DNA from 2 places in the Lentilactobacillus terminaliae genome. Region 2 is predicted to be linked to the other one. Evidence: a T-box and tRNA genes for the amino acid it is inferred to sense, from the RefSeq annotation. Region 2 holds a T-box; the other holds one or more tRNA genes.
The links. A T-box is a leader RNA that pairs with one kind of tRNA and senses whether it is charged. The one in region 2 lies ahead of O0236_RS06240 (valine--tRNA ligase), so its partner is inferred to be a tRNA-Val.
Positions count from the first base shown of each region.

Region 1: it encodes a tRNA-Val, which carries the amino acid that the T-box ahead of O0236_RS06240 (valine--tRNA ligase) is inferred to sense. The anticodon was not compared.

Region 1 covers NZ_CP168151.1:1,536,311-1,546,913, forward strand. Annotated here, with positions in the region: gene O0236_RS08095 (gamma-glutamylcysteine synthetase) at 1-1,152, shown strand, start outside; gene O0236_RS08100 (adaptor protein MecA) at 1,209-1,871, opposite strand; gene spx (transcriptional regulator Spx) at 1,988-2,386, opposite strand; gene O0236_RS08110 (MBL fold metallo-hydrolase) at 2,498-3,238, opposite strand; gene O0236_RS08115 (monooxygenase) at 3,346-3,834, shown strand; gene O0236_RS08120 (OsmC family protein) at 3,872-4,288, opposite strand; tRNA gene O0236_RS08125 (tRNA-Asp) at 4,562-4,636, opposite strand; tRNA gene O0236_RS08130 (tRNA-Met) at 4,641-4,714, opposite strand; tRNA gene O0236_RS08135 (tRNA-Glu) at 4,741-4,812, opposite strand; tRNA gene O0236_RS08140 (tRNA-Ser) at 4,839-4,926, opposite strand; tRNA gene O0236_RS08145 (tRNA-Ile) at 4,931-5,004, opposite strand; tRNA gene O0236_RS08150 (tRNA-Gly) at 5,019-5,089, opposite strand; tRNA gene O0236_RS08155 (tRNA-Phe) at 5,111-5,183, opposite strand; tRNA gene O0236_RS08160 (tRNA-Asp) at 5,189-5,263, opposite strand; tRNA gene O0236_RS08165 (tRNA-Met) at 5,268-5,341, opposite strand; tRNA gene O0236_RS08170 (tRNA-Ser) at 5,351-5,440, opposite strand; tRNA gene O0236_RS08175 (tRNA-Ile) at 5,500-5,573, opposite strand; tRNA gene O0236_RS08180 (tRNA-Met) at 5,584-5,657, opposite strand; tRNA gene O0236_RS08185 (tRNA-Pro) at 5,696-5,769, opposite strand; tRNA gene O0236_RS08190 (tRNA-Arg) at 5,778-5,851, opposite strand; tRNA gene O0236_RS08195 (tRNA-Leu) at 5,858-5,943, opposite strand; tRNA gene O0236_RS08200 (tRNA-Gly) at 5,950-6,021, opposite strand; tRNA gene O0236_RS08205 (tRNA-Thr) at 6,027-6,099, opposite strand; tRNA gene O0236_RS08210 (tRNA-Lys) at 6,148-6,220, opposite strand; tRNA gene O0236_RS08215 (tRNA-Val) at 6,225-6,297, opposite strand; rRNA gene rrf (5S ribosomal RNA) at 6,305-6,421, opposite strand; rRNA gene O0236_RS08225 (23S ribosomal RNA) at 6,498-9,417, opposite strand; tRNA gene O0236_RS08230 (tRNA-Ala) at 9,593-9,665, opposite strand; tRNA gene O0236_RS08235 (tRNA-Ile) at 9,694-9,767, opposite strand; rRNA gene O0236_RS08240 (16S ribosomal RNA) at 9,855-10,603, opposite strand, start outside.
Region 2 covers NZ_CP168151.1:1,240,644-1,251,246, reverse strand. Annotated here, with positions in the region: gene O0236_RS06275 (replication-associated recombination protein A) at 1-569, opposite strand, end outside; gene rpsD (30S ribosomal protein S4) at 675-1,283, opposite strand; gene O0236_RS06265 (GAF domain-containing protein) at 1,481-1,939, opposite strand; gene O0236_RS06260 (septation ring formation regulator EzrA) at 2,100-3,803, shown strand; gene O0236_RS06255 (cysteine desulfurase family protein) at 3,913-5,058, shown strand; gene thiI (tRNA uracil 4-sulfurtransferase ThiI) at 5,069-6,286, shown strand; gene tpx (thiol peroxidase) at 6,358-6,867, shown strand; T-box leader at 6,894-7,100, shown strand; gene O0236_RS06240 (valine--tRNA ligase) at 7,145-9,796, shown strand; gene O0236_RS06235 (bifunctional folylpolyglutamate synthase/dihydrofolate synthase) at 9,885-10,603, shown strand, end outside.

The DNA of each region.
Region 1 (10,603 bases), 300 kb from region 2:
TTCGTAAAAAATAATTTTGACAGACCAGCATATGCTGAATATCACGATTACCTAACTGAAAAATATGGTGTTCAACCTAAAATTGTGACTGGAATCCACATTAATTTCAGTTTGCCTAATACCTTATTAAAAAAATTGTATTCGCAATATGAGTCGGAGTATAAATCATTTATTCAGTTTAAAAATGATGTTTACTTTGGACTTGCACAACAGTTTGTTTTGCATCGCTTCTTTTTAACATACTTTCTAGGCGCCAGTCCGGTAGCTGAAAAAGGATTCTTCGAGAAGACCCCAACCGAGTTACAACAACCTGTCAGAAGTATTCGCAATAGTCATTTTGGTTATGTCAATCGACCACAAGACGAGGTTAGTGTGACTGTCTACTCAAGTTTGAAGCACTATGTCAAAATGATTTCTAATGGAATTGCGAAAAAGCATCTTTATTCACCATCTGAATTTTATGGTCCTGTTAGGCTTCGTGGTCAAGAATCATATCTAGACTACCCTAGCCAAGGAATCGATTATCTAGAATTTCGTGTTTTTGATAATAATCCGTTCGAGGAAAACGGGATTAGTGCTGAGACATTAACTTTTTTAAAGACATACTTTTTATCCCTCTTCGTTGACTCAGAAGAACCCGAAAATATGCGTGAGGCATTAAAAACCTCATTCGATGATAATGATCGAGTAGCATTAGAGGCACCAGATAAAAAATCATGTATGGAAGAAGAAATGCGCCAATTAATTACGAAACTTAACAAGACTGCGACAACTCTTGAAGCAAATGAACAGGTATTTGAAGTTCTTCAGCGTGTCGCTCGAATGATTGATCATCCTGAATTAACACCTAGTGGTCGGCTATCACAATTAACCAGCAATGGCAGTCTGCAAAAATTTGGTAGTCAGCAGGGATTAAAGTTCAAGCAGGCCCGGACAGATCGAACAGAAGTCTTGCCTGCTTTGGATAAATTCTCTTCAGCAGTACAAATGCTGGTGAAATTACTGATTGAATTAGGCGTCAAATATAAATTCATTTCGAGTGACCGTCTACAAGTTAGTTTCGAAGATCATAAATATGAAATTGAATTAGCTTCTGTAACAGAAGACAATTTTGAAAATCAAACTAGAACATTGTTCCCACAACTATTTTAAAAGAAAAAGCTACATTGCAGATTAACTGCAATGTAGCTTTTTAATATTTTGATGATTTATTTAAAATAGTAACGACTTAATTCTAATGCACTATTCTCCATTACCAAATCACCATATTCAGTTAATACATCATTGGTAACACGAGTTTTATTTCCATACTCATAAGCAATCGCAATTTCATCAGCAACTACGATATCTACAGGATCATTGCTGAACAATTGTAATCTCAGGTAATAGTTACCCTTATAGAGATACAAGTCAGATGTTCCATTTTCTAAACGCAGAGCTTTTGCTAACTCGATGAAATTTTCAAAATCATTAAATTCAACAATTACCGTTCTCTTTTGATGGCCAAATTCATCAGCTTCACTAGTGTCAGACTTTTTCAACTCAGCAGCTTCTCGCTGTTCATCAATGAATTTTGAGACACTGTCTTTATGTTCATCATCAGGTCCAAGGATTAAATCATCCTTGTCAAGATCAACATCTTTGCTAATAAATAGTTCCAAACCGTTCTGATTTGGTAAGACCTGGAACGTAACGGCATCATTATTTTGAAATTGGTGATCTTTATCGACCTCTTCTAAGATGCTGTAGAAGAAGCTTTCAATCTGTTTATGATTACCAAGTAAATCAAGCACAGTAATCCCGCGCTTGTCTAAATCTTCGGTTCCAATAAGTACTCGAATCGTGTTCTCATTAATCCGTTCCATTTCCATGCTTGTCCACCCCATTCCATAACCAAGGGTCATTTAGTATTCATTTATTGTAACACTAATACCATTCATGTAAATGATACGGCTTAAATTGATGAAAAACAAGTAATATCACGCAATTACTGCGCCTTTGCAATCATTCTAGCAAGATCTTTTTTACGGATATGTCTAGGCAAAAATCTTCTAATTTCGTCATCGTTAAAGCCAATTTGTAATCGATTTTCATCCATAATAATTGGTCTTCTGATCATTTCTGGATGAGCAGCCAATAAGTTTAATAATTCATTTAAGTTCATTGAATCGAGTCTATGCCGATATTCCTGAACCGCAAATGATCTAGTTGAAATCAAAGCTTCTGTACCTTCTTCAGAAAGCATAAGAATTTTCTTTAATTCTGCTTTACTCAATGGATTTGCGAAAATATTTCTTTCTTTATAAGCGACTTCATTCGCTTGTAACCAAGCCTTAGCTTTTCTACAAGAAGTACAACTTGGAGTTGATAAAAATTCGATTGTCATAGTTAAACATCCCCTTAACTTTAATTTATAATCAAAGTATATAAGAGATGACTACTAGAATCCAGAAGTTCACAGTTATTTCTATTTTATATGCTTTTGTTCACAGAAGCTTCATATTTCGACTGACACCCTAGTACTGGCAGTTTCAACCTGAATTGAGTCGGATAAAGCATCTGTAGTCTCGGTTACTAGTCTTTCAACATCATCTGACTCAGGTAGATGACTTAATAACAAACGTTTAACGTTAGCTTGGCTAGCAAGTCTCCCAGTTTCTTCAGTAGTCATATGCCATTTTTTCCCTTGCTTATCAGCATAGAAGTTAGTGTCAGTAAGTAATAAGTCAGCATCTTGGCAAAATGATATCAAACCACCGAAATATGCGCTATCTGCAGTAAATACTAATACCTTTCCAGTTTGGCTTTCTTCAATTCTTAGTGCATAAGCAACAACTGGATGATGAGTTTTCATGAATGTTATCTTGTATGGTCCTATGTTTAACTCTTTTTCTGGATCATAAGCTCTTTTTTCTGTTGAACCTGGCCAATCCAAACTTTCAAAATGCTGTTTATCTGCTGTATGACCATAAATTGGCAAGACTTTTGCATTTGGTCGATCATTATGTAACTGCCAATAATATTGCATAACACCAACGTCAGCAATATGGTCATTGTGATAATGAGTTAAAATCATTGCATCAATAGTCAAAGGATCTGCCACCTTCTCTAAACTAAGCAATGCCCCACTACCAAAATCAATCAATAACTTATAATCATTTGATTCTAATAAGTACGCACTTGTACCATCTCCGTGACTTGGGTAGCCACCTAGGTATCCTAATACTGTTAATTTCACGGCAATTTCCTCCCTTTGACTAAGTATAGAAAGATATTTTGGGATTGTAAATGTTTGGTTACCGTTTACAAAAAAAGTATAATTAAGTTGAAATAGGAGGCGGGATCATGATTAGAAATATTTCAATGACATTTGGTAGTGAGCCAATCTTAAGCAAGATTAAAAAAGACAATCCTGATCGAGATCTAATATTATATGATGCGTTAAATAATCGTAATGAATTAATGCTATTAGACGTTTCCGGTAAAGATTCTATCTTTAAATCTCTCGTTCAGTATGATGTCCTCAGTCATGGTGGCACAGATGACTGGCACGGGTTCATTAGCTTTATCGCTACTAAATTAGATATTGATCAGCAAAAAGTTTTCGATGCCAGGATTAACCAGTTAATGAGCAATCCACTCCCTTCAGGAATGCATTCAATATACTCATTACACAGTTATAAGAACATCAATGAGCGAGTTCTGTTAACCACGTGGAACTCACCAACACAATTCGAAATGTGGAAGAAAGCTAATCCATTATTGATGCCAGAGACATACAATAATGATCCTAGTTTTTATAGCCATGAATCAAATTTCAAGTTTGTCCATTAAAAAAGATCTGAGATGTGTTCATCTCAGATCTTTTTATTTATGCAAATTCAATTGTCATAGGAATAGAACCTACTAATGAAGCATGAACTGTACATTTCCTGACCACTTCATTCATGAAAAACTGATGGTCTTCTGCTGAAAGATTTGTTTCCGCGGTTAACTTAATCTTCATATCAGTTACCTTGGAGCTTCCATCAGGATACTGTGTTGTTTCGCCATAAACGTCAACTTTAAACTTCTTAATTGTTAGATTGTCTTCTTCATTCTCAATATTTCTTGCTGTCACACTCATGCAGCTACCAACAGCTCCCAGCAAATACTGAACTGGATTTGGTCCTGCATCCGTTCCTTGGGCAACTGCAGGCTCATCAGATAAATATGAATGTCCACCCGTTTGATTCATTACCTGCGTTCCTAAAGGTCTTAAAGTTGAATGTACTATATATTGTCCCATAGCTAATCTCCCATCATAAAATTAAGTAATTGTATTTTATAATGTTTATTCGGGAATTACCATAATTTAAATCTAAGCAAGAAGTTTCGGTCCAAAGAATGACCAATACAGGCTTGCCGATTATGAATTTATTACGATTAAATTGTATACCGGAGGTGGGCTTCAAATCTACACGCCCTACTGGACACTAGATTTTTAATCTATCACGCTGCTAGAAAAGACCCAAGGGTATTAAAAAAGGAGAAAGCAGATATCTGCTTTCTCCTTTACGACCGGTCCGTACGAGACTCGAACTCGTGATCTCCTGCGTGACAGGCAGGCGTCCTAAACCAACTAGACCAACGGACCAAAATTGCGGGAGCTGGATTTGAACCAACGACCTTCGGGTTATGAGCCCGACGAGCTACCAGACTGCTCCATCCCGCGATAATTATATTATGATGTTTATTGAATGACCCGTACGGGATTCGAACCCATGTTACCGCCGTGAAAGGGCGGTGTCTTAACCACTTGACCAACGGGTCATATATTATCTAATAAAAAACCAAAACGGAGAAGGAGAGATTCGAACTCTCGCGCCGCTTACGCGACCTACACCCTTAGCAGGGGCGCCTCTTCAGCCACTTGAGTACTTCTCCAATATGGGCCTAAATGGACTCGAACCATCGACCTCACGCTTATCAGGCGTGCGCTCTAACCAGCTGAGCTATAGGCCCATTGAATATAAAAAAGCGGGTGACGAGAATCGAACTCGCGACAACAGCTTGGAAGGCTGTGGTTTTACCACTAAACTACACCCGCATGATAAATATTTAATTAAAGTGGCGCGGGACAGAATCGAACTGCCGACACATGGAGCTTCAATCCATTGCTCTACCGACTGAGCTACCGAGCCATAACCGGTCCGTACGAGACTCGAACTCGTGATCTCCTGCGTGACAGGCAGGCGTCCTAAACCAACTAGACCAACGGACCAAAATTGCGGGAGCTGGATTTGAACCAACGACCTTCGGGTTATGAGCCCGACGAGCTACCAGACTGCTCCATCCCGCGATAATTAAAAGGAGGATGAGAGATTCGAACTCTCGCGTGGTTTGACCCACCTGACGGTTTTCAAGACCGTTCCCTTCAGCCAGACTTGGGTAATCCTCCATAATAAAACACAAACAATATTATACTACATAATACAAACACTAACAATAGTGAGTCAATGGACCTTGTAGGACTCGAACCTACGACCGGACGGTTATGAGCCGTCTGCTCTAACCAACTGAGCTAAAGGTCCAAGACCTATATCGCGGCAGAGGGGATCGAACCCCCGACCTCCCGGGTATGAACCGGACGCTCTAGCCAGCTGAGCTACACCGCGATCGATGATAGTCATACTATTAAAATAATTCCTACCAATCGGGAAGACAGGATTCGAACCTGCGACCCCCTGGTCCCAAACCAGGTGCTCTACCAAGCTGAGCTACTTCCCGAAAAACTATGCACCCAGTAGGAGTCGAACCTACAACCTTCTGATTCGTAGTCAGACACTCTATCCAGTTGCGCTATGGGTGCATTATATGCCGAGGACCGGGATCGAACCGGTACGGTCATCACTGACCGCAGGATTTTAAGTCCTGTGCGTCTGCCAATTCCGCCACCCCGGCATAACAAGCGGAAGACGGGATTCGAACCCGCGACCCCCACCATGGCAAGGTGATGTTCTACCACTGAACTACTTCCGCAAAAATGCCGACTAGAAGATTCGAACTTCCGACCCCCTGTTTACAAGACAGGTGCTCTGCCAGCTGAGCTAAGTCGGCAATTTTTACATTAAATATTGCTATGCGCTAAGATATATTCAATTGTAATGAGCCGTGGCAGTCTCGAACTGCCGACCCTCTGATTAAAAGTCAGATGCTCTACCAACTGAGCTAACGGCTCAATATGGAGGATACAGGGATCGAACCTGTGACCTCCTGCTTGTAAGGCAGATGCTCTCCCAGCTGAGCTAATCCTCCATAAATCGCGTGGCAACGTCCTACCCTTGCAGGGGGCGATCCCCCAACTACTCTCGGCGTGCTGAAGCTTAACTTCTGTGTTCGGCATGGGAACAGGTGTATCCTTCAGGCTATCGCCACCACACTATGTTACTTAGAGAACTTTGTTCTCTCAAAACTAGCTAATATTAATTTTCTGTACCGGTACTTACCACCATTTTTTGGTTAAGTCCTCGACCGATTAGTATTGGTCCGCTCCGTACATCACTGCACTTCCACTTCCAACCTATCTACCTCATCATCTCTGAGGGGTCTTACTTCCATATAGGAATGGGAAATCTCATCTTGAGGCGAGTTTCACACTTAGATGCTTTCAGCGTTTATCTCATCCATACATAGCTACCCAGCGATGCGCCTGGCGGCACAACTGGTACACCAGCGGTATGTCCATCCCGGTCCTCTCGTACTAAGGACAGCTCCTCTCAAATTTCCTACGCCCGCGACGGATAGGGACCGAACTGTCTCACGACGTTCTGAACCCAGCTCGCGTACCGCTTTAATGGGCGAACAGCCCAACCCTTGGGACCGACTACAGCCCCAGGATGCGATGAGCCGACATCGAGGTGCCAAACCTCCCCGTCGATGTGGACTCTTGGGGGAGATAAGCCTGTTATCCCCAGGGTAGCTTTTATCCGTTGAGCGATGGCCCTTCCATACGGTACCACCGGATCACTAAGCCCGACTTTCGTCCCTGCTCGACCTGTCTGTCTCGCAGTCAAGCTCCCTTCTGCCTTTACACTCTATGAATGATTTCCAACCATTCTGAGGGAACCTTTGGGCGCCTCCGTTACTGTTTGGGAGGCGACCGCCCCAGTCAAACTGCCCACCTGACACTGTCTCCCGCCACGCTAAGTGGCGCGGGTTAGAGTGTTCACACAGCGAGGGTAGTATCCCACCAACGCCTCTGTCGAAACTAGCGTTCCGACTTCATCGGCTCCTACCTATCCTGTACAAGCTGTGTCAACACCCAATATCAAGCTACAGTAAAGCTCCATGGGGTCTTTCCGTCCTGTCGCGGGTAACCTGCTTCTTCACAGGTATCTTAATTTCACCGAGTCTCTCGTTGAGACAGTGCCCAGATCGTTACGCCTTTCGTGCGGGTCGGAACTTACCCGACAAGGAATTTCGCTACCTTAGGACCGTTATAGTTACGGCCGCCGTTTACTGGGGCTTCATTTCTGGGCTTCGCCGAAGCTAACTCATCCACTTAACCTTCCAGCACCGGGCAGGCGTCAGCCCCTATACGTCATCTTACGATTTTGCAGAAACCTGTGTTTTTGATAAACAGTCGCCTGGGCCTTTTCACTGCGGCTGACCTTGCGGTCAGCACCCCTTCTCCCGAAGTTACGGGGTCATTTTGCCGAGTTCCTTAACGAGAGTTCACTCGCTCACCTTAGGATTCTCTCCTCGACTACCTGTGTCGGTTTGCGGTACGGGTAGTTGATTACTCACTAGAAGCTTTTCTCGGCAGTGTGACGTCAGTTGCTTCCCTACTTAAATTTCGGTCCTCATCACTACTTGTCAACCCGCTGAGAAGCATTTGACTCCTCAACTGACTCATAGCTTGAACGCACATTTCCAATCGTGCGCACAACTTAGCCTCCTGCGTCCCTCCATCGCTCAAACATAATCAACTAGTACAGGAATCTCAACCTGTTATCCATCGCCTACGCCTCTCGGCCTCGGCTTAGGTCCCGACTAACCCTGGGAGGACGAGCCTTCCCCAGGAAACCTTAGTCATTCGGTGGATCAGATTCTCACTGATCTTTCGCTACTCATACCGGCATTCTCACTTCTAAGCGCTCCACCAGTCCTTACGGTCTGACTTCATTGCCCTTAGAACGCTCTCCTATCACATGACCGAATGGTCATGTCCACAGTCTCGGTAGTATGCTTAGCCCCGGTAAATTTTCGGCGCGGAATCACTCGACTAGTGAGCTATTACGCACTCTTTAAATGAGTGGCTGCTTCTAAGCCAACATCCTAGTTGTCTATGCAACTCCACATCCTTTTCCACTTAGCATACATTTAGGGACCTTAACTGGTGGTCTGGGCTGTTCCCCTTTCGACGATGGATCTTATCACTCACCGTCTGACTCCCGGATATAAATCAATGGTATTCGGAGTTTATCTGAACTCAGTAACCCATGACGGGCCCCTCGTCCAAACAGTGCTCTACCTCCATGATTCTAAGTCCGAGGCTAGCCCTAAAGCTATTTCGGAGAGAACCAGCTATCTCCAAGTTCGTTTGGAATTTCACCGCTACCCACACCTCATCCCAGCACTTTTCAACGTACACGGGTTCGGCCCTCCAGTAAGTTTTACCTCACCTTCAGCCTGGACATGGGTAGATCACCTGGTTTCGGGTCTACAGCAACATACTTAAACGCCCATTTCAGACTCGCTTTCGCTGCGGCTCCGGCTTTTCACCTTAACCTTGCATGTTACCGTAACTCGCCGGTTCATTCTACAAAAGGCACGCTATCACCCATTAACGGGCTCTAACTGCTTGTAGGCACATGGTTTCAGGAACTATTTCACTCCCCTTCCGGGGTGCTTTTCACCTTTCCCTCACGGTACTGGTTCACTATCGGTCACTAGGGAGTATTTAGCCTTGGGAGATGGTCCTCCCGGATTCCGACGACGTTTCACGTGTGTCGCCGTACTCAGGATCCTGAACTGAGGGTCATTGATTTCATCTACGGGGCTATCACCCTGTTTCGCCAATCTTCCCAGATTGTTCGATTATCAACAACTTTGGTAACTCAAATGTTCAGTCCTACAACCCCAAAGAGCAAGCTCTTTGGTTTGGGCTGTTCCCCGTTCGCTCGCCGCTACTTAGGGAATCGATTTTTCTTTCTCTTCCTGTGGGTAATTAGATGTTTCAGTTCCCCACGTCTACCTCTGATCAGCTATGTATTCACTGACCAGTAACAGTCGATTAAAACTGCTGGGTTTCCCCATTCGGAAATCTCCGGATCAAAGCTTACGTACAGCTCCCCGAAGCATATCGGTGTTAGTCCCGTCCTTCATCGGCTCCTAGTGCCAAGGCATTCACCATGCGCCCTTAATAACTTAACCTAGTATCACTTCGTGATACTGATTAATTGAGTTTATGCGATTAAACTTATTCGTTAATTTTATTGACTCAATACGCGGTGTTCTCGGTTGAAATTATATTCTAAATATAATTCACTACAGAAAATTAATATTATCTAGTTTTCAAAGAACAAAATTCCAGACACTCTCGTGTCAATGGAGAATAGCGGGATCGAACCGCTGACCCCCTGCTTGCAAAGCAGGTGCTCTCCCATCTGAGCTAATTCCCCATACTTCTCCGGTCATAAGGCCGGTGGATGGGCCTAAATGGACTCGAACCATCGACCTCACGCTTATCAGGCGTGCGCTCTAACCAGCTGAGCTATAGGCCCAAAAAAGCGTTAACCAAATATGAGAGTAGACCTCTCAAAACTAAACAAAACTTTCGACGATGTGTAGGTTTCCGTATTATTCCTTAGAAAGGAGGTGATCCAGCCGCAGGTTCTCCTACGGCTACCTTGTTACGACTTCACCCTAATCATCTGTCCCACCTTAGGCGGCTGGCTCCAAAAGGTTACCTCACCGACTTTGGGTGTTACAAACTCTCATGGTGTGACGGGCGGTGTGTACAAGGCCCGGGAACGTATTCACCGTGGCATGCTGATCCACGATTACTAGCGATTCCAACTTCATGCAGGCGAGTTGCAGCCTGCAATCCGAACTGAGAACGGCTTTAAGAGATTAGCTTGACCTCGCGGTTTCGCGACTCGTTGTACCGTCCATTGTAGCACGTGTGTAGCCCAGGTCATAAGGGGCATGATGATTTGACGTCGTCCCCACCTTCCTCCGGTTTGTCACCGGCAGTCTTGCTAGAGTGCCCAACTAAATGCTGGCAACTAACAATAAGGGTTGCGCTCGTTGCGGGACTTAACCCAACATCTCACGACACGAGCTGACGACAACCATGCACCACCTGTCATTCCGTCCCCGAAGGGAACGCCCAATCTCTTGGGTTAGCAGAAGATGTCAAGACCTGGTAAGGTTCTTCGCGTAGCATCGAATTAAACCACATGCTCCACCGCTTGTGCGGGCCCCCGTCAATTCCTTTGAGTTTCAACCTTGCGGTCGTACTCCCCAGGCGGAGTGCTTAATGCGTTAGCTGCAGCACTGAAGGGCGGAAACCCTCCAACACTTAGCACTCATCGTTTACGGCATGGACTACCAGGGT
Region 2 (10,603 bases):
TTAGTTGCTTTTGACATGAAATCTAGAGCGTCATCGTCTAAAGTAACATGGAAGTTTCCTAAGCCATTTTCAGTGTCTTTTAAAGCTCTTTGAATGGCTTTACTGATGTCAGTGGGAGTCAATGGATGCACTTCGAAAATTTGGGTTCTACTTCTAATGGCCGGATTGATGCTGATATAAGGATTTTCAGTAGTGGCACCAATTAAAATAATTGCGCCTTTTTCCAGGAGGGGCAATAGGAAATCCTGCTTGGCTTTATCTAGTCGATGAATTTCATCTAGTAATAAAACCACGGTTCCACTCATCTTAGCTTCCTCAGCGACGACTTGAAGTTCTTTTTTTGAATCAGTCGCAGCATTTAAAGTTCTGAATGCATATTTTGTTGAGCCTGCAATGGCACTGGCAATACTGGTTTTGCCAGTGCCAGGCGGACCATACAGAATCATTGAGGAAAGCATCTTTGCTTTGACCATTCGATTTATTATTTTTCCAGGTCCTACTAAGTCTTGTTGACCAACGATGTCTTCAATTTTAGTAGGACGCATTCTATAAGCTAAAGGTTGTTGCATTTTATGTCCTCGATTTTAAATTAACTCATGTGATTATAACATTTTGTTAGGGGAAAAGAAAAACCGTCTCGCAAATGCGAAACGGTTTCGAAATTCGAATGAAAATTATAGTTTGTTGTAGTATTCAACGATAAGTGATTCGTCGATATCTGCATCAAGTTCTTCACGTTGTGGAAGACGAACTAATGAACCTTCAAGCTTATCAGCATCGAATTGAACATATTGTGGACGACCCACAACAGCTTCAACTGCATCCTTAATAATTTGAAGATCTTTTGACTTCTCACGAACTGAAATAACTTGGCCTTCAGAAACTTCGTATGAAGGAATATCAACACGTTTACCATCAACAGTGATGTGACCGTGGTTTACTAATTGACGTGCTTGACGACGAGTAGTAGCTAAACCAAGACGGTAAACCATGTTATCCAAACGTCTTTCAAGTAATACCATGAAGTTAACACCATGCTTACCTTCACGAATCTTACCTGCACGAGTGAATAGGTTTGAGAATTGACGTTCGCTCAAGCCGTACATGAAACGTAGCTTTTGCTTTTCGTGTAGTTGTAAACCATATTCTGAAAGTTTACCACGACGACCTTGACCATGATCTCCTGGTGCGTAAGGGCGACGAGCAAGTTCCTTACCAGTACCTGATAAAGAAATTCCTAGACGACGTGAAATTCTCCAACTTGGACCTGTATATCTAGACATAAAAAGTTCCTCCAATATTTTTTTGGAGTAAAATAACCCATTTGTAGATTTAATATTCGTGCATGTCATTTTGCAACTTTCGCCCAAGCAGCCGAGTGGGTTACTAATAGAACCATTGAGGCAATGACATGTTGACGAGCTTACCGTCTACCGCTGCATTATTTTACACAAGTTACATTGTATTAAATATCGCAACATTAGTCAACATGTTGCAAGAATACTTCACCGAACTCAGTCAAGTCCTTTTCATCTTCTTCAGAAAAACGATCCACGATCGGTGAATCAATATCGATAACTCCATAAATATGATCACCTTTATATAGAGGGATGACGATTTCTGAACGTGAATTTGCGTCACATGCAATGTGACCAGCGAATTTAGTGACATCACTAACTCGTAATACTTCACGATTAGTTAGAGCGGTGCCACAGACACCAGTTCCATTTTTAATATGCATGCAAGCGACGTTTCCTTGAAAAGGTCCAAGAATTAGTTCGTCGTTTTCTTTAACGTATCGATAAAAACCGACCCAATTAATATCTTCAAGAGTTTGGTGTAATAAAGCTGCGGCGTTTGCCATATTAGCGATAACATCCGTTTCTTCAGTTAATAGTGCATCTAATTGTTGATTTACTAAATTTCTTGCTTCTAACATTTATATGTCCTCACTTTTAAAAATATTCTGTTCATGATTATTGACTATGCTATAATTCAACTTAGGACTAATTTTTGGTTTGGTAATTATTAATACATAATAAAGGCTTTTTCAAAATTTTACTATAAGTTTTTATATTTAATGTCGGAGGATGGAATTAATGCTAACACTTCTAATCGGAATCATTATAGTTGCCGGGGGATGCTACTTGGGGTTTGTTTTTTATCAACGGAAAACAATCAAAATGGCTACTGAGGTATACGATAATAAAAGAAAGCTTGATGATATTCCTCTAGATGACGAATTTCGATTAGCTCAACAGATGAATCTGACAGGTGAATCGCAAAAGAAATACGATGAGCTTTATAATAGATACCAAAAGTATAACAATCTTTTGTTATCAGAAATTGATCAGCAAATCAAATTGGTTAAGGAAGACGGTAAAGGTATCAACTTTATCAAAACAAGAAATGATTGGAAAAAGGCCAATGAATTAATCGAACAGGCCAATGGTGAAATCAAAGAAATTCAAGCTGAATTGGCACAGTTACATGATCTTAACAAACAACATCACCTAGCAATCGACGAGTTAAAAAAGAAGAATGAAGAATATAGAAGAGTTCTTCTCGAAGATAACGAAAAATTTGGCCCTAGTATCGATGGGTTAGAAAAGATGCTTGAAGATGTTGAGAGCACATACGATGAATTTATTAGTTTGACTGATAAGGGCGATCCAAATGGGGCAGAAGAAGTATTATCTGATTTAAATAATTCAACTAACCAACTTTCTGATGACATTGATAAGATACCCGGATTGTATAATACATTGAATGTTGAATTCACTGAACAACTTGATGAAATTACTGAAGGGTATCACGAGATGAAGAGTCAACGTTATAATTTCAAAGGTGATAATATTCTAGATAAGATTCAAGCTTTAAGGGCCAAACAAACCAATAACATAGAGGAATTACGTAAATTAAATGTTGGATTGGTTCAAAAGAATAACAACGATATTGCCAGTGATATCGATGATTTGTATGAACGCCTTGAACGTGAATTAAAAGCTAAGAACATCGTTACTCGAGAGAACAAGGTGTTGGGTGAATATCTGGATCACGTTACCACTCAAAACGATGATTTGGATACCAAGTTAAAGCGATTGTCAGTTTCTTATGATTTAAATCATCAAGAAATTGAAATCAATCGACAATATGGCCAACAAATTCATACGATTCAAATGGAATTTGATCGTCAACAAGCAGCAATTACTGAAGGCAGTGCGATATATTCAGATATTGCTGAGCAACAAGAAAAAATGGTTAGAGATTTATCACAAATCGAAGAATCACAGAAGAAGTTGTATCAATCAATTATTACCATTCCAGCAAGAGAATCTGATGCCAGAAATTCCTTAAGGGACTTCGATTTGGAAATGCGTAATAAAAAGCGTAGAGTTGATAATCTTAATTTACCAGGATTACCTGATGAATATACTGGAATTTTTTCGAATGTTATCAAAGAAATTAAGCAATTGGATGATTCTTTGAATTTACCGAAAGTAAATGTAGATGATATCTCTAAGCAAGTTGTTATGATCGAATCGGATGTTGATTCAGTAGAAGAAGCTACTAAACAACTGGTTGATGATGCTCGACTTGCTGAGCAAGCTTTGCAATTTTCAAATCGTTATGTAGCTAGTAATGACGTTATTGCTGAGGCCAGTCGTAAGGCTCAAGAGTTATTCGACCGTAACTATAATTATCATGAAAGTTTATTAGTGATCAGCCAAGCTCTTGAAAGTGAAAAGCCCGGAAGCTTTGATAAATTAGCAAATGAATACTATGATCGCACAGACGATTAAGAAAAAAAGCCAATGAACAATTGGCTTTTTATTTTGGTCAAATTGTTGTATCATCATCTAAGCTAACTTATTGGAGTCGAACCAATAAATTTAGAGAAGAAGGTTTCAAATGATTTATTTTGATAATAGTGCAACAACCCAGGCGTTACCCGAGGTAGTGGATACTTACGATCAAGTAAGTAAAAAGGTCTGGGGTAATCCGTCTAGTTTGCATAATTTTGGTGATCAAGCATTTCAGTTACTTGAACAATCTCGAAAACAAATTGCCGATTTGCTAAAAGTGCACGCAGATGAAATCTACTTTACGAGTGGTGGAACTGAAGGGGACAACTGGGTCCTTAAAGGAACTGCTATTGAAAAAAGAGAATACGGGAAACATTTAATTACTACGTCAGTAGAACATCCTGCTATCCATAACTCTATGGAACAGTTAAAGCAATTGGGATACGAAGTCACTTATTTACCCGTAGACGATGAAGGCAGAATTAACGTTAATGATTTGAAGGCTGCTATTAGACCTGACACCATTCTAGTGTCCATTATGGCTGTGAACAATGAAATTGGTACGATTCAACCATTAATGGCCGCAGCAGATGTTTTAAAAGACTATCCTAAGATACATTTTCATATCGATGCTGTTCAAGGAATCGGTAAGGGAATTCAGGATATGGTAATGAACGATCGGGTGGACTTTGTGACATTTTCTGGTCACAAATTTCATGCTCCTCGTGGTACTGGTTTTATTTATGCTAGACGAGGCCGGAGAATTTCACCATTGATGAATGGTGGTGGACAAGAAAAGAATCAACGTTCTGGAACTGAAAATGTCCCAGCCATCGCATCAATGGCTAAAGCATTAAGATTGCTTTTGGACAAAGAAAAGACAGCCAACCAAACGGAATTGGCAATTAAGCAAAGAGTTTCAGCTCATATCGCCAATTTTGATAAGGTCATCATTTTTTCTAAAAATAGTGATCAATTTGCACCTCATATCCTCTGTTTTGCAATTCAAGGCGTTCGTGGAGAAACAATCGTCCACGCCTTTGAAGAACATGGAATTTATATTTCAACTACTAGTGCATGTTCTTCTAAGAAACATCTTGCATCAAGTACATTATCAGCGATGAATGTTCCTGAAAGTATTTCAACTAGTGCAGTGAGAATCTCACTAGGCGATCAAAATACAGTTGCAGAAGCTGATGAATTCATCAAGGTGTTTGATGAACTTTACACAGAGTTTGATAAGTTAAGTTAGGAGTTAATTAATGAAGTATACGGAAATCATGGTTCGTTATGGCGAACTATCAACCAAGGGTAAGAATCGTAAGGATTTTATCAAACAACTTGGCAAAAATGTCCGCGCAGTTTTGACTAATTATGGTGAAGTTGAGGTTAAGGCACAACGCGACCGGCTTCACGTTGATTTGAATGGTCAAGATGACAAGCCTGTTATCGAAAGCCTTAAGCAAGTTTTTGGAATTGAAAACTTTTATCCATCAATTAAAATCGCTAAAACGATGGATGCAATCAAAGATACTGCCTTGCAAATGGTTAAAGAACAATATTCTGCCGGCAAGACATTTAAAATCAATACTCGCCGACAAGATAAAAGCTTTGAATACCATACGGATCAAATCAACAATATGTTGGGTGATTACATTCTTGAAAATGTCGATGGAATTAAAGTCGATGTCAAGAATCCAGATATTGAAATCAGAGTTGAAGTAAGAATGAACGGCGCTTACTTATCATCTGAAAAAATCAAAGGTGCTGGTGGATTGCCAGTTGGAACCGGTGGTCGTGCATCAATGATGCTTTCTGGTGGTATTGATTCTCCAGTTGCTGCATACATGGCAATGAAGCGTGGCGTTAAAATTGATATGATTCATTTTTATAGTCCTCCATACACTAGTGAGCAAGCTTTAGCTAAAGCTAAGCAATTGACCTCAGTGTTAGCTAAATATTCTGGTGGTATTCAATTCATTGCTGTGCCATTTACTGAAATTCAAGAAACCATCAAGGAAAAAGTTCCTGAAGGTTATTTAATGACGATTCAACGTCGAATGATGATGAGATTGGCTGCTGAAATCACCAAGAATCGTCACTGTACCGGAATCTTTAATGGTGAAGCTTTGGGTCAAGTGGCTTCACAGACTCTTGAAAGTATGATGGCAATCAATGACGTCACTTCAATGCCAGTGCTCAGACCATTAATTTCCATGGATAAAACTGATATTATTGAAATTTCTAAGGATATCAATACCTTTGATTTGTCAGTATTACCATTTGAAGACTGTTGTACTATCTTTACACCACCTGCACCTAAGACTCGTCCAGATTTGGAAAAGTCACGGAAATTTGAACAGTACATTGACGTTGATGGATTAATGCAACGTTCTATGGCTGGCATGCAAATCTTTGATATTAAGCCTGATGAAGATTATATGAACGTAAATGCAGATGTTTTTGCTGAACTTTTGTAGGATTTACTGGTAGTTTTGCAGTTTCTATTTTAAAGTAGACATAACCTTTGATTACTAAGGAGTGTTTTAATATGCAAATAACTGTTAGCGGCAAAGAAGAACAACTTTATGGGAATCCACCAGTGAATGGTGATAAATTACCCAAGTTTAAGTTGGAAGATGCAAACGGTAATAAAGTTAAGACTGCTGATCTATTAGGAAAAGTAACGTTGATTTCAACAATTCCTGATATTAATACTGCGGTTTGTTCTATGGAGACACGTAAGTTTAATCAAGAAGCTGATCATTATACTGACGCTCAATTTGTAGTAGTTTCTAATAATACAGTTGAACAACAAAAAGATTGGTGTGCTGCAGAAGGAGTCGAAAATATTCGAATGCTTTCTGATGAACAACTTTCACTTGGCTATGCCATGGGAGTTTATTTGCCAAACTTTGGTGCTTTAGCTAGAACAATTTTTATTGTTGATAAGGTTGGGACCGTTGTTTATCGACAAATCGTTGACGAATTACATGATGAACCAGATTATGCTAAAGCACTTGCAGCTTTGAATAAAGTTGCAAATCGGATTGACGAGTAGACAAATGTCGCTTATTATATAATTTATAATCTGCAATGAACAAGAGAGTAACCTATAGACGATTTCAAGAGAGAATGTCATTGGTGGGAGACGTTTAGTCAATATAGTGTGAAGGTAGCTTGTGAGCAATCCATTCGATAATGAGGGTGGATCGGTTAGTTCGACCGTTATTCGATATTAAGTGGGGTTTAATAACCCAATTTAGGTGGTACCGCGAGCACTTCGTCCTAATTTTTTTAGGATGAGGTGCTTTTTATTTTGAGAAAGAGGCGATGAAATGACAAAGGAAATGTCGACAAAGTACAACCCAACAGAGGTTGAACAAGGTCGTTACGATAAGTGGCTCGAAGATGATGTATTTAAACCAAGTGGAGATAAAAAGGCTAAACCATATTCAATAGTATTGCCTCCTCCTAATGTTACTGGAAAGCTTCATTTAGGGCATGCTTGGGATACTACTCTCCAAGATATGATAATTCGCCAAAAGCGGATGCAAGGTTTTGACACACTTTGGGTTCCGGGAATGGATCATGCGGGTATTGCAACACAAGCTAAGGTTGAAGCTAAGCTTCGTGATCAAGGCATTACCCGGTATGATTTGGGACGTGAAAAATTCGTTGAAAAAGTATGGGAATGGAAAGATGATTTTGCTGCTACTATTAAAAAGCAATGGGGCAAATTAGGACTTTCTCTTGATTATTCTCGCGAACGATTCACTCTTGACGATGGTTTGTCTAAGGCCGTGCGTAAGGTGTTCGTTCAACTTTATAACAAAGGCTTGATTTACCGTGGGGAATACATTATTAACTGGGATCCCCAAGCCAGAACGGCTTTGTCAGATATCGAAGTTATTCATCAAGATGACAAAGGTGCTTTTTATCACGTAAAGTACCCATTCACGGATGGAACAACTTTTGATGGCAAGGACTATATTGAAATCGCCACTACTCGTCCTGAAACGATGATGGGTGATACTGCTGTTGCAGTTAATCCAAGTGACGAACGATATAAGGATTTAGTTGGTAAAAAGGTCTTGGTACCATTGATCAACCGTGAGGTACCGATAATTGCGGATCAATACGTAGATCCAGAATTTGGTACTGGGATGGTTAAAATTACTCCAGCCCATGATCCTAATGATTTTAAAGTTGGTAACCGTCATGACTTGGAACGTATCAACACCATGAACGATGATGCCACAATGAATGAAAATGCCGGCAAGTATGCTGGTATGGATCGTTTTGAAGCTAGAGAAGCTATGGTTAAAGACCTTGAGGATGAAGGATTAATGATCAACATTGACCCAATCGTCCATTCAGTTGGTCACTCAGAGAGAACTGGGGTTCAAGTTGAAGCCAGATTGTCTACTCAATGGTTCGTTAAGATGAAACCATTGGCTGAACAAGCTATTAAGAATCAAGATACTGATGACCGTGTAAGTTTCTTCCCAGAAAGATTTGAGGATACCTTCACTCAATGGATGGAAAACGTTCATGATTGGGTTATTTCTCGACAACTATGGTGGGGTCACCAAATCCCAGCTTGGTACAACAAACAAACAGGTGAGACATACGTTGGTGAAGAAGCACCTAAAGATATCGAAAATTGGGAACAAGATTCTGATGTTTTAGATACTTGGTTCTCATCTGCTTTATGGCCATTTTCAACTATGGGTTGGCCTGATGATACAGAAGATTTCGAACGTTACTTCCCGACTGATACATTGGTTACTGGATATGACATCATCTTCTTCTGGGTATCAAGAATGATTTTCCAAAGTCTTGAATTCACCAAGAAACGACCATTCAAAAATGTTCTTTTGCATGGTTTGATTCGTGATGAACAAGGTCGAAAGATGTCTAAGTCATTAGGTAACGGAATCGATCCAATGGATGTTATCGACAAGTATGGTGCCGATGCACTTCGTTGGTTCCTATCAACTGGGACAACTCCTGGTCAAGATTTAAGATTTAGTTATGACAAGATGGATTCTGCATGGAATTTCATTAATAAAATTTGGAATGCTAGTCGATTCGTAATTATGAATTTAGATGGCATTACCAAGCCTGAATTGCCTGATAAGTCAGAATGGGAACTATCTGACAAGTGGATTTTAAGTCGATTGAACGAAACCATTGGTCACGTTACTCGTGAGTTTGATAAGTTTAACTTTGGTGAAGCTGGTCGTGCTCTATATGACTTTATCTGGAACGATTTCTGTGACTGGTATATCGAAATGAGTAAGGAAGCTTTGGCTAGTGAGGATGGAGATTCTAAGCGAAACACTCAAAACGTATTAGCTTACGTGCTTGATAAGATACTCAAGTTACTTCACCCAATCATGCCATTCGTGACTGAAAACATTTGGCAATCAATGCCACACGAAGGCGATACCATCGTTAAGGCGGCATATCCAGTTGTCGATGATAACTTGAATGATCCTAAAGCTGAATCAGACATGGATTCATTGATCGATTTGATCAAGGCAGTTAGAAATATTCGTTCAGAGGCCAATGCACCTATGTCATCACCAATTGATTTGTTGATTTCAACTAAGAGTGCAACTTTGAAGGCCATTTTCGAAGAAAACAAACCTTACATTGATCGCTTCACTCACGATAAAGAATTGCAAATTGCTGATGAAATTCAAGCCCCTGATTTAGCAATGACATCTGTGATCACTGATGCTACTATCTATGTTCCTTTGGCAGAATTAGTTGACCTTGGTGAAGAACGAGACCGAGTTGCTAAAGAAGTTAAAAACTTTGAGGCCGAGGTAACACGAGTTGAAAAGAAATTAGGCAATGCTCGTTTTGTCGATAATGCTCCTGAGGACGTTGTTGAAAAGGAACGTGAAAAGCAAGCTGATTACCAAAACAAGTTGTCTGCTGCTAAGCAACGTTTATCTCAAATCGAAAGCCAACTATAATAAACTGTGTTGTACGTTATTAAAAGTTATTAATAACGGAGCCGTAACAAATTGGTTTTGTTACGGCTCTTTTTAAGGGGTAATTTATTTGAAAACTTATGAAGAGGCATTGGCTTTTATTCATGGCCGAACCAAGTTTAAAAAAATTCCAACACTTGATAGAATGAATCGGTTTTTAGAATTACTTGGCAACCCACATCAAAAAATTCAGGCAATTCACATTGCAGGAACTAATGGTAAGGGCTCAACGCTAACTTATTTGCGAAACATTCTGCAAGCGGATGGCTATTCCGTTGGAACTTATACTTCACCGTTTTTGATTAAGTTCAATGAACGCATTAGCGTTGATGGCCAACCAATTGCTGATGATGAAATTCTTAGGTTAGCCAACCTAGTTAAACCTGTGGTTGATCAATTAGACGACACATTGCCTGAGGGTGGCCCAACCGAGTTTGAAATCATCACCGCAATGATGTTTTCTTATTTTGCTGAAGGGCATGCTGATATTGTCCTTGTAGAAGTTGGATTAGGTGGTCTGTATGATTCTACTAATGTGGTTACACCACTTGCATCAGCAATTACATCAATTGGGTACGATCATATGCAAATTTTAGGTAATACCTTGAGCGAGATTGCAGCTCAAAAGGCAGGAATAATTAAACCTAATGTACCCGTGGTCATTGGCAAGTTGGAAAGTGATCCTTTGAAAGTCATTGCTAAAACAGCTGCCAACCATGACAGTCAACTATTTACTTTGGGAAAAGAATTTGATGTTTCTACTCCTAAAGTAGACAACTGGCAACAGTC